2 regions of the Dyella sp. 01N448 genome follow, and region 1 is predicted to be linked to the other one. Evidence: predicted binding sites of a transcription regulator. Region 1 holds the regulator's gene; the other holds the start of a gene.

Evidence for each region. The regulator sigma-54, encoded in region 1, starts transcription at its own class of promoters, with help from an activator protein. The targets are predictions, from matches to a motif close to TGGCACGNGCNTTGC.
Region 2: a site for sigma-54 is predicted at 2,306-2,320, ahead of flgB (flagellar basal body rod protein FlgB). Genes of this name have one in related genera too.

The regions. Positions count from the first base shown of each region.
Region 1 is NZ_JBFTQX010000008.1:141,294-145,645, forward strand. Features, by position in the region: gene hprK (HPr(Ser) kinase/phosphatase) at 1-686, opposite strand, end outside; gene hpf (ribosome hibernation-promoting factor, HPF/YfiA family) at 805-1,128, opposite strand; gene AC1DKY_RS15335 (RNA polymerase factor sigma-54) at 1,419-2,897, opposite strand; gene lptB (LPS export ABC transporter ATP-binding protein) at 3,021-3,740, opposite strand; gene lptA (lipopolysaccharide transport periplasmic protein LptA) at 3,740-4,352, opposite strand, start outside; gene lptC (LPS export ABC transporter periplasmic protein LptC) at 4,254-4,352, opposite strand, start outside.
Region 2 is NZ_JBFTQX010000011.1:86,025-90,376, forward strand. Features, by position in the region: gene flgE (flagellar hook protein FlgE) at 1-683, opposite strand, end outside; gene AC1DKY_RS17040 (flagellar hook assembly protein FlgD) at 718-1,422, opposite strand; gene flgC (flagellar basal body rod protein FlgC) at 1,439-1,867, opposite strand; gene flgB (flagellar basal body rod protein FlgB) at 1,867-2,268, opposite strand; gene AC1DKY_RS17055 (chemotaxis protein) at 3,232-4,161, opposite strand; gene AC1DKY_RS17060 (methyl-accepting chemotaxis protein) at 4,322-4,352, shown strand, end outside.

The DNA.
Region 1 (4,352 bases):
TATTTGGAGGGCTTGACCGCAGTGTGACCAAACATCTCGCGCACATTCAGCACGCCCAGTCCGCGCACTTCCAGCAGGTCCTGCAGCAGCTCGGGGCAGGTGCCGTCGATTACGTCCGGCGCGATCAGGGTGAATTCGGTGGCGTCGTCGGCGACCAGTCGATGACCGCGGCTGATCAGTTCCAGCGCAAGCTCGCTTTTGCCCGAACCCGATTCGCCGGTAATCAGCACGCCGATGGAAAACACTTCCAGGAACACGCCATGCAGCGTGACCTTGGGCGCCAGGATGCGCGCCAGATGGTATTGCATCCAGGTCAGCAGCTCGTGGCCGCGCTTGGAGCTGATCCACAGCGGCGTATTGGTTTCTTCCGCCACTTCGCGCAGGTCGCTGGGGATGGCCTGATCCTTGGTCACGATCATCGCCACCGGCTGGTAGGCGGCAATCTTGTTGATCGCCTCCCAGCGCTGGCGCGAATCGAGGCTGTCGAGGTAGTTCAGCTCCTCGGTGCCGATGATCTGGATCTTGTTCGGATAGATGACGTTGAGGTAGCCGATCAGCGAGGGGCGGCGCGTGGTCGTCGCGGCTTGTTCGAGCGCGCGCGATTCGCCGCGCATGCCGGACACCCAGCGCAAGGCCATGCGCTCGTGAACGCTGTCATAGAGTTGTCGGGCGGAGAGCCGGTCCAAGCTTTGTCCTTTGCGCCGCCGGAACAGGGCAGCTACATGGACATTGTGCCAGTTCGCACCGGCGGACGCCTTGGATGAGGCAGAGGGCCCGCCCGGAGCCGGGCGGGCCTGGCACAGATCAGCCGTACAGGCGCTCCTCGCGGGCGGCGCGCTGATGTTTGTCGCAGATCTTCTCGCGGTGCTTGCGCAACTGGGTCACCAGCTTGTCGAAGAGCACGTCGATGGAGACGTACATGTCATTCTCAAGCGCTTCGGCGTGCAGGGTGCTGCCCGTGACATTGAGCGTGCCCTCGGCGCGCTGCTGCAGTTTGTTCACGGAGAGAACGATGCTCAGGCTGAGAATGCGCTCATCGAGGCGGGTGAGGCGGTCAAGCCGGTTGTTCACGTGATCCCGGAGGGCCGGGGTGACTTCAATCTGCTGACCGCTGAGTTGAACTTGCATGTTGCGCCTCCTCTGGTACTTGCCGCAGACGCGGCTGGAATCGATGCGCCGGACGCCCATGTCGTGGCCGACACACCTTTGAAAACTCCGGTATTGCGAAGGTTTTCTCAGGCCTCCTCACCAAGTCGGGATAGTCACTATGCACCTCTGAAGTTGCCTGTGCGTTAGAAAGACCTTCACGCCTCAGACATGACAGATTTCCCGTCGTATCGACTTACCTATGAGTATGGGGACGCCTTTTTTGCCGCCAAGTTCCCGGGGCGGTTTGCCGCAGACGCGGGCAAACTCGTTCAGCCAGCGCGCTGGCGCTCGCTGGAGCTGGGAATACGCATGGCTTCGCGGTATTTGGCGACGGTGCGTCGGGCAACCTGAATGCCCTTGCGATGCAACTCCTCCGCGATGGCCTGGTCGGACAGCGGCTTGCGCGGGTCCTCGGCATCGACCAGCTTGCGCAGCATGGCCTGGATGGCGGTGGCCGACGCACTGCCACCGTCTTCGGTGGACACGCCGCTGGAGAAGAAATGCTTGAGTTCGAACGTGCCCCGCGGCGTATGGATGTATTTGCGGGTAGTTACACGTGAAATGGTCGATTCGTGCATGCCCACTTCCTCGGCCACTTCGCGCAGCACCAGGGGGTGCATGGCTTCGGGGCCGTAATCGAGGAAGGCGCTCTGCCGGCGCACGATGGCTTCGGCCACCTTCAGCAGCGTCTCAGCGCGCGATTCCAGGCTCTTGATGAGCCAGCGCGCCTCCTGCAGCTGTCCGCGCATCCAGCTGGCGTCGGTGCCGCGGGCCTGGGCGATCAGGCCGCAATAGTGCTGGTTGAGTCCGAGTCGCGGCTGGCAATCGGGATTGAGACTGACCCGCCAGCGACCCACGTCTTTGCGTGCATAGACATCGGGGGCGACATATTCGACCGGCGTGATATCGAGTGCCGCGCCCGGCCGTGGATCGAGGCTGCGGATCAACACGGCTGCAGCGGCGGTATCGTCTTCGCTCACGCGCAGTTTGCGCGCAAGCCGTGCGATGTCGTTGCGCGCGAGCAATTCCAGTTCGGCGTCGACGATGCGCAAGGCCAGTTCGCGCTGCGGTGTGTCCGCATCAAACTGCTCAAGCTGCACGCGCAGGCAGTCGCGCAAGTCGATGCTTGCCACGCCGGTGGGATCGAAGCGCTGCAGCATGTGCCGCACGTACTCCACTTCCGCTTCGGTCGCCCTGACGTCGGTGGCCAGGGCCGCGATCAGCGACTCCATGCTTTCGGTGAGATAACCATCCGGATTGAGTGCGTCGATCAACACCGTGGCGATGGTGCGATCGCGCGCGCTCATATGCGTGAGGTTGAGCTGCCACAGCAGATGTTCCTGCAGCGTTTCCTGCGCGGCGCTCTGCGGCTCGAAACCGTCTTCGTCCGCGTTGTTGTTGCGCGAAGAGGCGCCACTGAGCGAGAAGTCGACCGGATCGTCGCTGCCGCCGTCGCGCTCCACATCACCCCATTCGGGTGCTTCGGCGTCGTCGACGGTATCGCTGCTGCTACTGGAGCTGGACGAGCTGACCGGTATCGCATCCATCGGCGGCTCGGACTCGCGTTCGTCACCCTCGAGATTGTCGGGGTTGTCGTCGGCGAACTCGAGCAGGGGATTGCTTTCGGCGATCTGACGCAGCTCAGCCTCGAGCTCAAGCTGCGACAGCTGCAGGAGGCGAATGGCCTGTTGCAACTGTGGTGTCAGCGTGAGCTGCTGATTGAGGCGAAACTGCAGTCCGGGTTTCATGCCAGCCGGTCAGGATGAACGTGAAGGTCATCCTAACTCTTGCCTCCTGGGTCGGCCATAGGTCGAAGGCGAAATCGCGTACTACCTCAGATTTAGCCCTGACGGTCGGCTGTTCCGCAGCCGTTACAGGCGGAATTCGCGACCCAGGTACACCTCGCGGACCTTTTCGTCGGCGAGGATATGTGCTGGCGTTCCACGCGAAAGCACTTCACCGTCGTTGAGGATGTACGCGCGATCGCAGATGCCCAGCGTCTCGCGCACATTGTGGTCGGTGATGAGCACGCCGATGCCGCGTTCCTTCAGATGGCGCACGATGCGCTGGATTTCGCCCACCGAAATGGGGTCGACGCCCGCGAACGGTTCGTCCAGCAGCATGTAACGCGGATGCGCGGCCAGTGCGCGTGCAATTTCGACGCGGCGACGTTCGCCACCGGACAGGCTGATGCCCTTCTGGTCGGCGATATGCGCGATCTTGAGCTCGTCCAGCAGGCTTTCCAGCTCGTTGGTGCGACGCTTCTCGTCCCAGCCTTCACGCAGTTCCAGCACCGCCATGATGTTGTCGGCCACGGTAAGACGACGGAACACCGAGGCTTCCTGCGGCAGATAACCGATGCCGAGCTTGGCGCGCTGGTGCATCGGCAGGCCGGTGATGTCCTGCTTGTCCAGCTTGATGGTGCCGGCGTCGGCTTCGATCAGGCCGACCACCATGTAGAAACACGTCGTTTTGCCGGCGCCGTTGGGGCCGAGCAGACCCACCACCTCGCCTTCGCGGATGGAAAAGGCAAAGTCGCGCACGACCTGCCGCGCCTTGAAACTTTTTTGCAGACCTTCAGCAGACAGCATCAGTGGCCCTCGGCCGGTTTCGTGGCCGGTTGCGGCGGCGCTGGCGGCGTGCCCGGCTTCGGCGGCGTAGCGGCAGGCACCGGAGCCCCTGCGGGCTTCTGCTTGGGCAGGATCACGCCGTGCACCAGGCCGTCGCCGGCGGCTTCGCCGGTGATCAGCGAGGTCTGCGTGTTGTAGACCAGCTTGTCGCCATGAAACTCACCGCGACCCTGCTGGCGCACCACGGCGTTACCCGTAAGCACCGCAATGCCGTTGATGTTGTCGTAGTCCAGCTGCAAGGCATCGCCCTGCATCAGGTTGCCGGCGTCGTCGAGCTGCTCGATATGGGCCAGGTTGCCGGTCACGACCGCACGCGCCACCTGGGTGTCGGCATCGAGGTAGAGCTTGGCCAGGGCGCCGGTCAGCTTCATCGTGCCCTGCGTGGCCACGACATTGCCGGTGAGCGTGGTGACCGTATTGGGCGCGTTGAACCCGTCCATGGACTTGGACGAGAAGTTCATCGGCTGATTGCGGTCATCCTGCTTGGCCAGCGCCGGCTGCAGGATGAGCAGTCCCAGGCCCAGCAGGGCGAGGTGCAGCTTGAGACTTCTTGGGTCGCGGCGGAAACGAGCC
Region 2 (4,352 bases), on a different contig from region 1:
GTCATCGGCTGCGTGCCGGCGCTCTGGCCGTCCACATAGAGATTGGCGTTCCAGGTGTTGGTGCCGGTCTTCACGTAGTAGATCGTGGCCTGATGCGAACCGCCCTGCGAGTCGTACACGGTGACCGGCGCCGCGTTGTTGTAGCTGGTCGAATCGGTGGTGCTGAACGGATTCGTCGGCACGGTGGCGCTGGCCGGCAGGTTCGACGACAAGGTGATCGACGAGGTCGCCGTGGCGCTGCTCTGCGCGGTCTGCCAGCTGAAGTCGGACAGCGTGCTCATGTCGAAGCCGCCATTGCCGTTGGGCGGGTAGATCTGCAGGCGCGAACCATCCGGCGAAGTGATGAAGCCGTTGGAGTTCTTGATGAAATCGCCGGCGCGCGTGTACTGCACGCCGCTGCCGTTGTTCACCGCGAAAAAGCCATTGCCATTGATGGCCAGGTCCAGGCTGTTGCCGGTGGTCTGCAGGTCGCCCTGATTGAACTGCTGCGCCACGTCCTGCAGCGTGACGCCGCTGCCCACCGCAGTGGAATTGAGATTGAGGCCGGTCACCGCGAAGATGTCCGCGAACTCCGCACGCGAACCTTTGAAGCCGGTGGTGTTCGCATTGGCGATGTTGTTGGCGATGACGTTGAGATCGGACTGGGCAGCGTTGATGCCGCTGAGCGCCGTGTTGAGTGCCATGTTCTATTCCTCGTGTGAGTGGACGCGTGTAGCGTCAGAGAATCTGTGCCACCTGACTGAGCGGCACGCCGCCCACGCCCGATACCTGCAAGTACGTGCCCAGCGTGCTGCCGCCATAACCCACGCCCGTCACCGTGCCGGAGACATAGGTGTCCAACGAGGTGCTGGCGCTGCCCGAGCCACTGCTCGCCTGCAGCGTATAAGTGCCCTTGGCCACCGTATTGCCGCTGTCGTCCTTGCCGTCCCAGCTGAACTGCGCCAGGCCCGCGCTTTGTGCACCCAGGGCAATCGTGCGTATCACGTTGCCGCTGCCATCGAGCACCTGCACCGTCGGGCTGCTCGCGGCGGTCACATTGATGGCGCCCTTTATCGCGTCGGTGCCGTCAAAGGCGGCCGAGCCGGCCGGTACCAGCACATCACGGTTCACCAGGTTCGCCGAGCTGAGCACCTGCGAGGTCTGCATGTTCGACGTGACATTGCTGCTCATCGTCTGCAGGTCGGTATCGAGCTGCTGCGTGGCCGACAACTGGCTGAACTGCGCCATCTGCGAAACGAACTGCGAGTTGTCGACCGGGTTGGTCGGGTCCTGCGCCTGCAGCTGGGCCGTCATCAACTTGAGGAAATCAGCCTGCGTCATCGTGCTCGACAGCGCCGAGTTCACGTTCGACGAGCTGCTCGAACTGGAACTGCTCGAGTTGTTCGTATTGGTATTGCTGGTGCTGCTTGGAATCGTGGACATGGGGTTTCCTGCCGGCTTACTTGCCGAGGTCGAGTGTCTTGAGCATCAGCTGCTTGGTGGTATTCATCGCCTCGACGTTGTTCTGGTACGAGCGCGACGCCGTGATCATGTTCACCAGCTCATCGATGGGATTGACGTTGCTGCCATAGACGTAACCCGTGTCGTCCGCCATCGGGTTGCCCGGCTCGTAACGAGCCTGCACATCGGCCTGGCTCTCGGTCACGCCCTTCACCTGCACGCCCACGGAACTGTCCGCATCGGCGTTCTTGGCGCCGCCCATCGCGCGCTGCACCGCCGAGAACAACGGCTCCTTCGCGCGATACGCGCCCTCGGGCGTGCTCGACACGCTGTCGGCATTGGCAAGGTTGGACGCCACCGTGTTGAGCCGCAGCGACTGCGCCGCCATGCCCGAACCGGAGACATCAAAGATCTTGAACAAGGACATCAGCTCTGGCCTCCGGTGATGGCCGTGCGCAGCATGTGGATCTGCGCCGTGATAAAGGACAGGCTTGCCTGGTAATGCACGCCGTTAGCGGCGAAGTTCGCCTGCTCCACCTGCGTGTCCACCGTATTGCCGTCCATCGAGGGCTGCGTGGGCGTGCGATACGCAAGTTGTTGCGCCGACTGCGCCTGCGGATTGATCTGCCCCGGCTGCGTAATCGTCATGGCCAGCGTGTTGCTGTTGCCGCTCGCATTGGCCATGGCCTTCTTGAAGTCGACATCGCGCGCGAGGTATCCCGGCGTGTCCGCATTGGCCAGATTGCTCGCCAACACTTCACTGCGCCGCTGCCACGTATCAAGCGCCTGCGTGTGCAATCCGAACAGGTTGTCGTTGATCGAACTCATCACTCACTCCTGCGGCGGAGGCCGCGGGACGGTTTGAGCAATTTGCGTGCCACGGTTCAGGAGACGGCTGGGAGGCCGCACCGTTGCTGGGTTTACGCGGATTTTGCGCAAGGCCTTGGAGTGGGTTTTCGGGTGGGAGTCGGAATTTCGACGCGGGCGGTAGCGGCTTCCTGACGCGGGGGCTCGGGAGGGTCTCAGCGGAGCACTTTCGAGCGACCCAGCCCTCCAGCCATCGCCGCACCCTGCCTGTCTGTGGGAGCGCACCCTGTGCGCGACAGCCACGCTGCAGTGCACCGCTCCGTAGGTTTGTCGCGCACAGGGTGCGCTCCTACAAAGAGCGGATCGTGGCATCTAACACGCGGCCTACAACGTACGAACCCCTCTGTAGGAGCGCACTTGTGCGCGACCGCGGCGCCGCGGTGCATCGCTCCGGTTGGTCGCGCACAAGTGCGCTCCTACAAAAGACCTGCTCGGCCCCGCAACGCCGGGTATTGGGCTCTTGATCTGGCTCTGCCACCGGGGTCCCCGTATGACGCGGCGGGCGGGTGGAGGAACAGCCCGAAGGGTGGCCGCATGGATGCGGCCAGTTTTTCGACAGGACAGGGATGTCCTGTCGAAAAACCCCGTAACCCGCACGCGCACCTGGAGGGCCAAAGGCCCGGAAGGCGCGTCGTCCGGGGGGGCCCTTCTCTTTGGTTACTTTCTCTTGGGCAAGCAAGAGAAAGTAACTCGGCTGCCGGCAGGCAGACGAAACGCCCGCCGCGTAGGCGGCACGCTGGCGATAGGGCAACAACCGGGGACTTTCGCTAGTGAATCCCAGCCTACGCCGGGATGACGAGCAAGAGAGGACCGGGGTAGCTGCGGAGGGTGAGGCTAGATTGGCCCCTCACCCCAACCCTCTCCCCAGAGGGGAGAGGGAGCAAGACGCGCAGATCGGAGCGTTGGCGACACCCCAACAAACCCTCAAAACCCCTCAAACCTCTCCGGCATCAACTCCAACACCGTCTGCGCCAACAAATCCGGCTGAAACTTCGCCACAAAGCGATCCGCATTCACCTCGCGCACCATCGCCTCATTGAAGATCCCGCTGATCGAACTGTGCAACACCACCTTCAGCGACCGCAGCGACGCCGTTTCGCGAATCGCCCGCGTCAACGCGTAACCATCCATCCGCGGCATCTCGATATCCGACACCACCAGGGTCACGCTTTCCTCGCCAGGCGTTTCCGCCAGCGCCTCCAGCCGCTCCAGCGCCTCACGTCCGTCCTGGGCGACCACGCATTCCACATCCATCTGGCGGAACAGATTCACCAGCTGGTTGCGCGCCACCAGCGAATCGTCCACCACCATCACCCGCCGCGGCTGCAGATCATGTACGCGCGCGATGCGCTGCATCGGCGCGGACAATTCGGTGGTGTTGGCATTGAGCGTGGCCAGCACATGCTCCACGTCGACCACGGCGACCAAGGAGCCGTCCACGCGAGTCACGGCATTGACGCGACTGCCAAAGCCCAGCGCTGCCGACGGCGCAGCCAGTGATTCGCCATCGCAGTGAACCAGCCGCTGCGGCTCGGCCACCAGAAAGCCCTGCACGCTGCGACTGAACTCCGTAACCATAAGGTGTGCCGAGCTCACATCACGCAAAGACGGGTAACCCAGCGCCACCGCCAGGTCGATGACGGGAATGGTGGTGCCACGGTAATCGCAACTGCCGGCAATCAGCGGATGCGCATCAGGCATGCGTTCCATCGGCGGACGGCGCATGACCTCCCTCACCTTGAACACATTGATGCCGAACAGCTGCTCATCGCCCATCCGGAACAACAGCATGGCCACGCGGTTGTGACCCGCCAGCCGGGTCTGCTGCTCCACCTTGTCCATCCACGCGCTCATGCGGATTCCTCGCCGCGGCCCAGCCGCTTTATCTCCCGCGTATCGGCCGCCGGCGCATCGGCTTGAGCAGCAACATCGCCATGGCACGTCGCTTGCTTCTCAAGTTCCGACGTTCGCCGCCGATGCCGGAGGCGACCCTAAAGTAAGGAAAGATCCACCCATGAGTCTGATCTGGAGCCAGCACCTCGCCG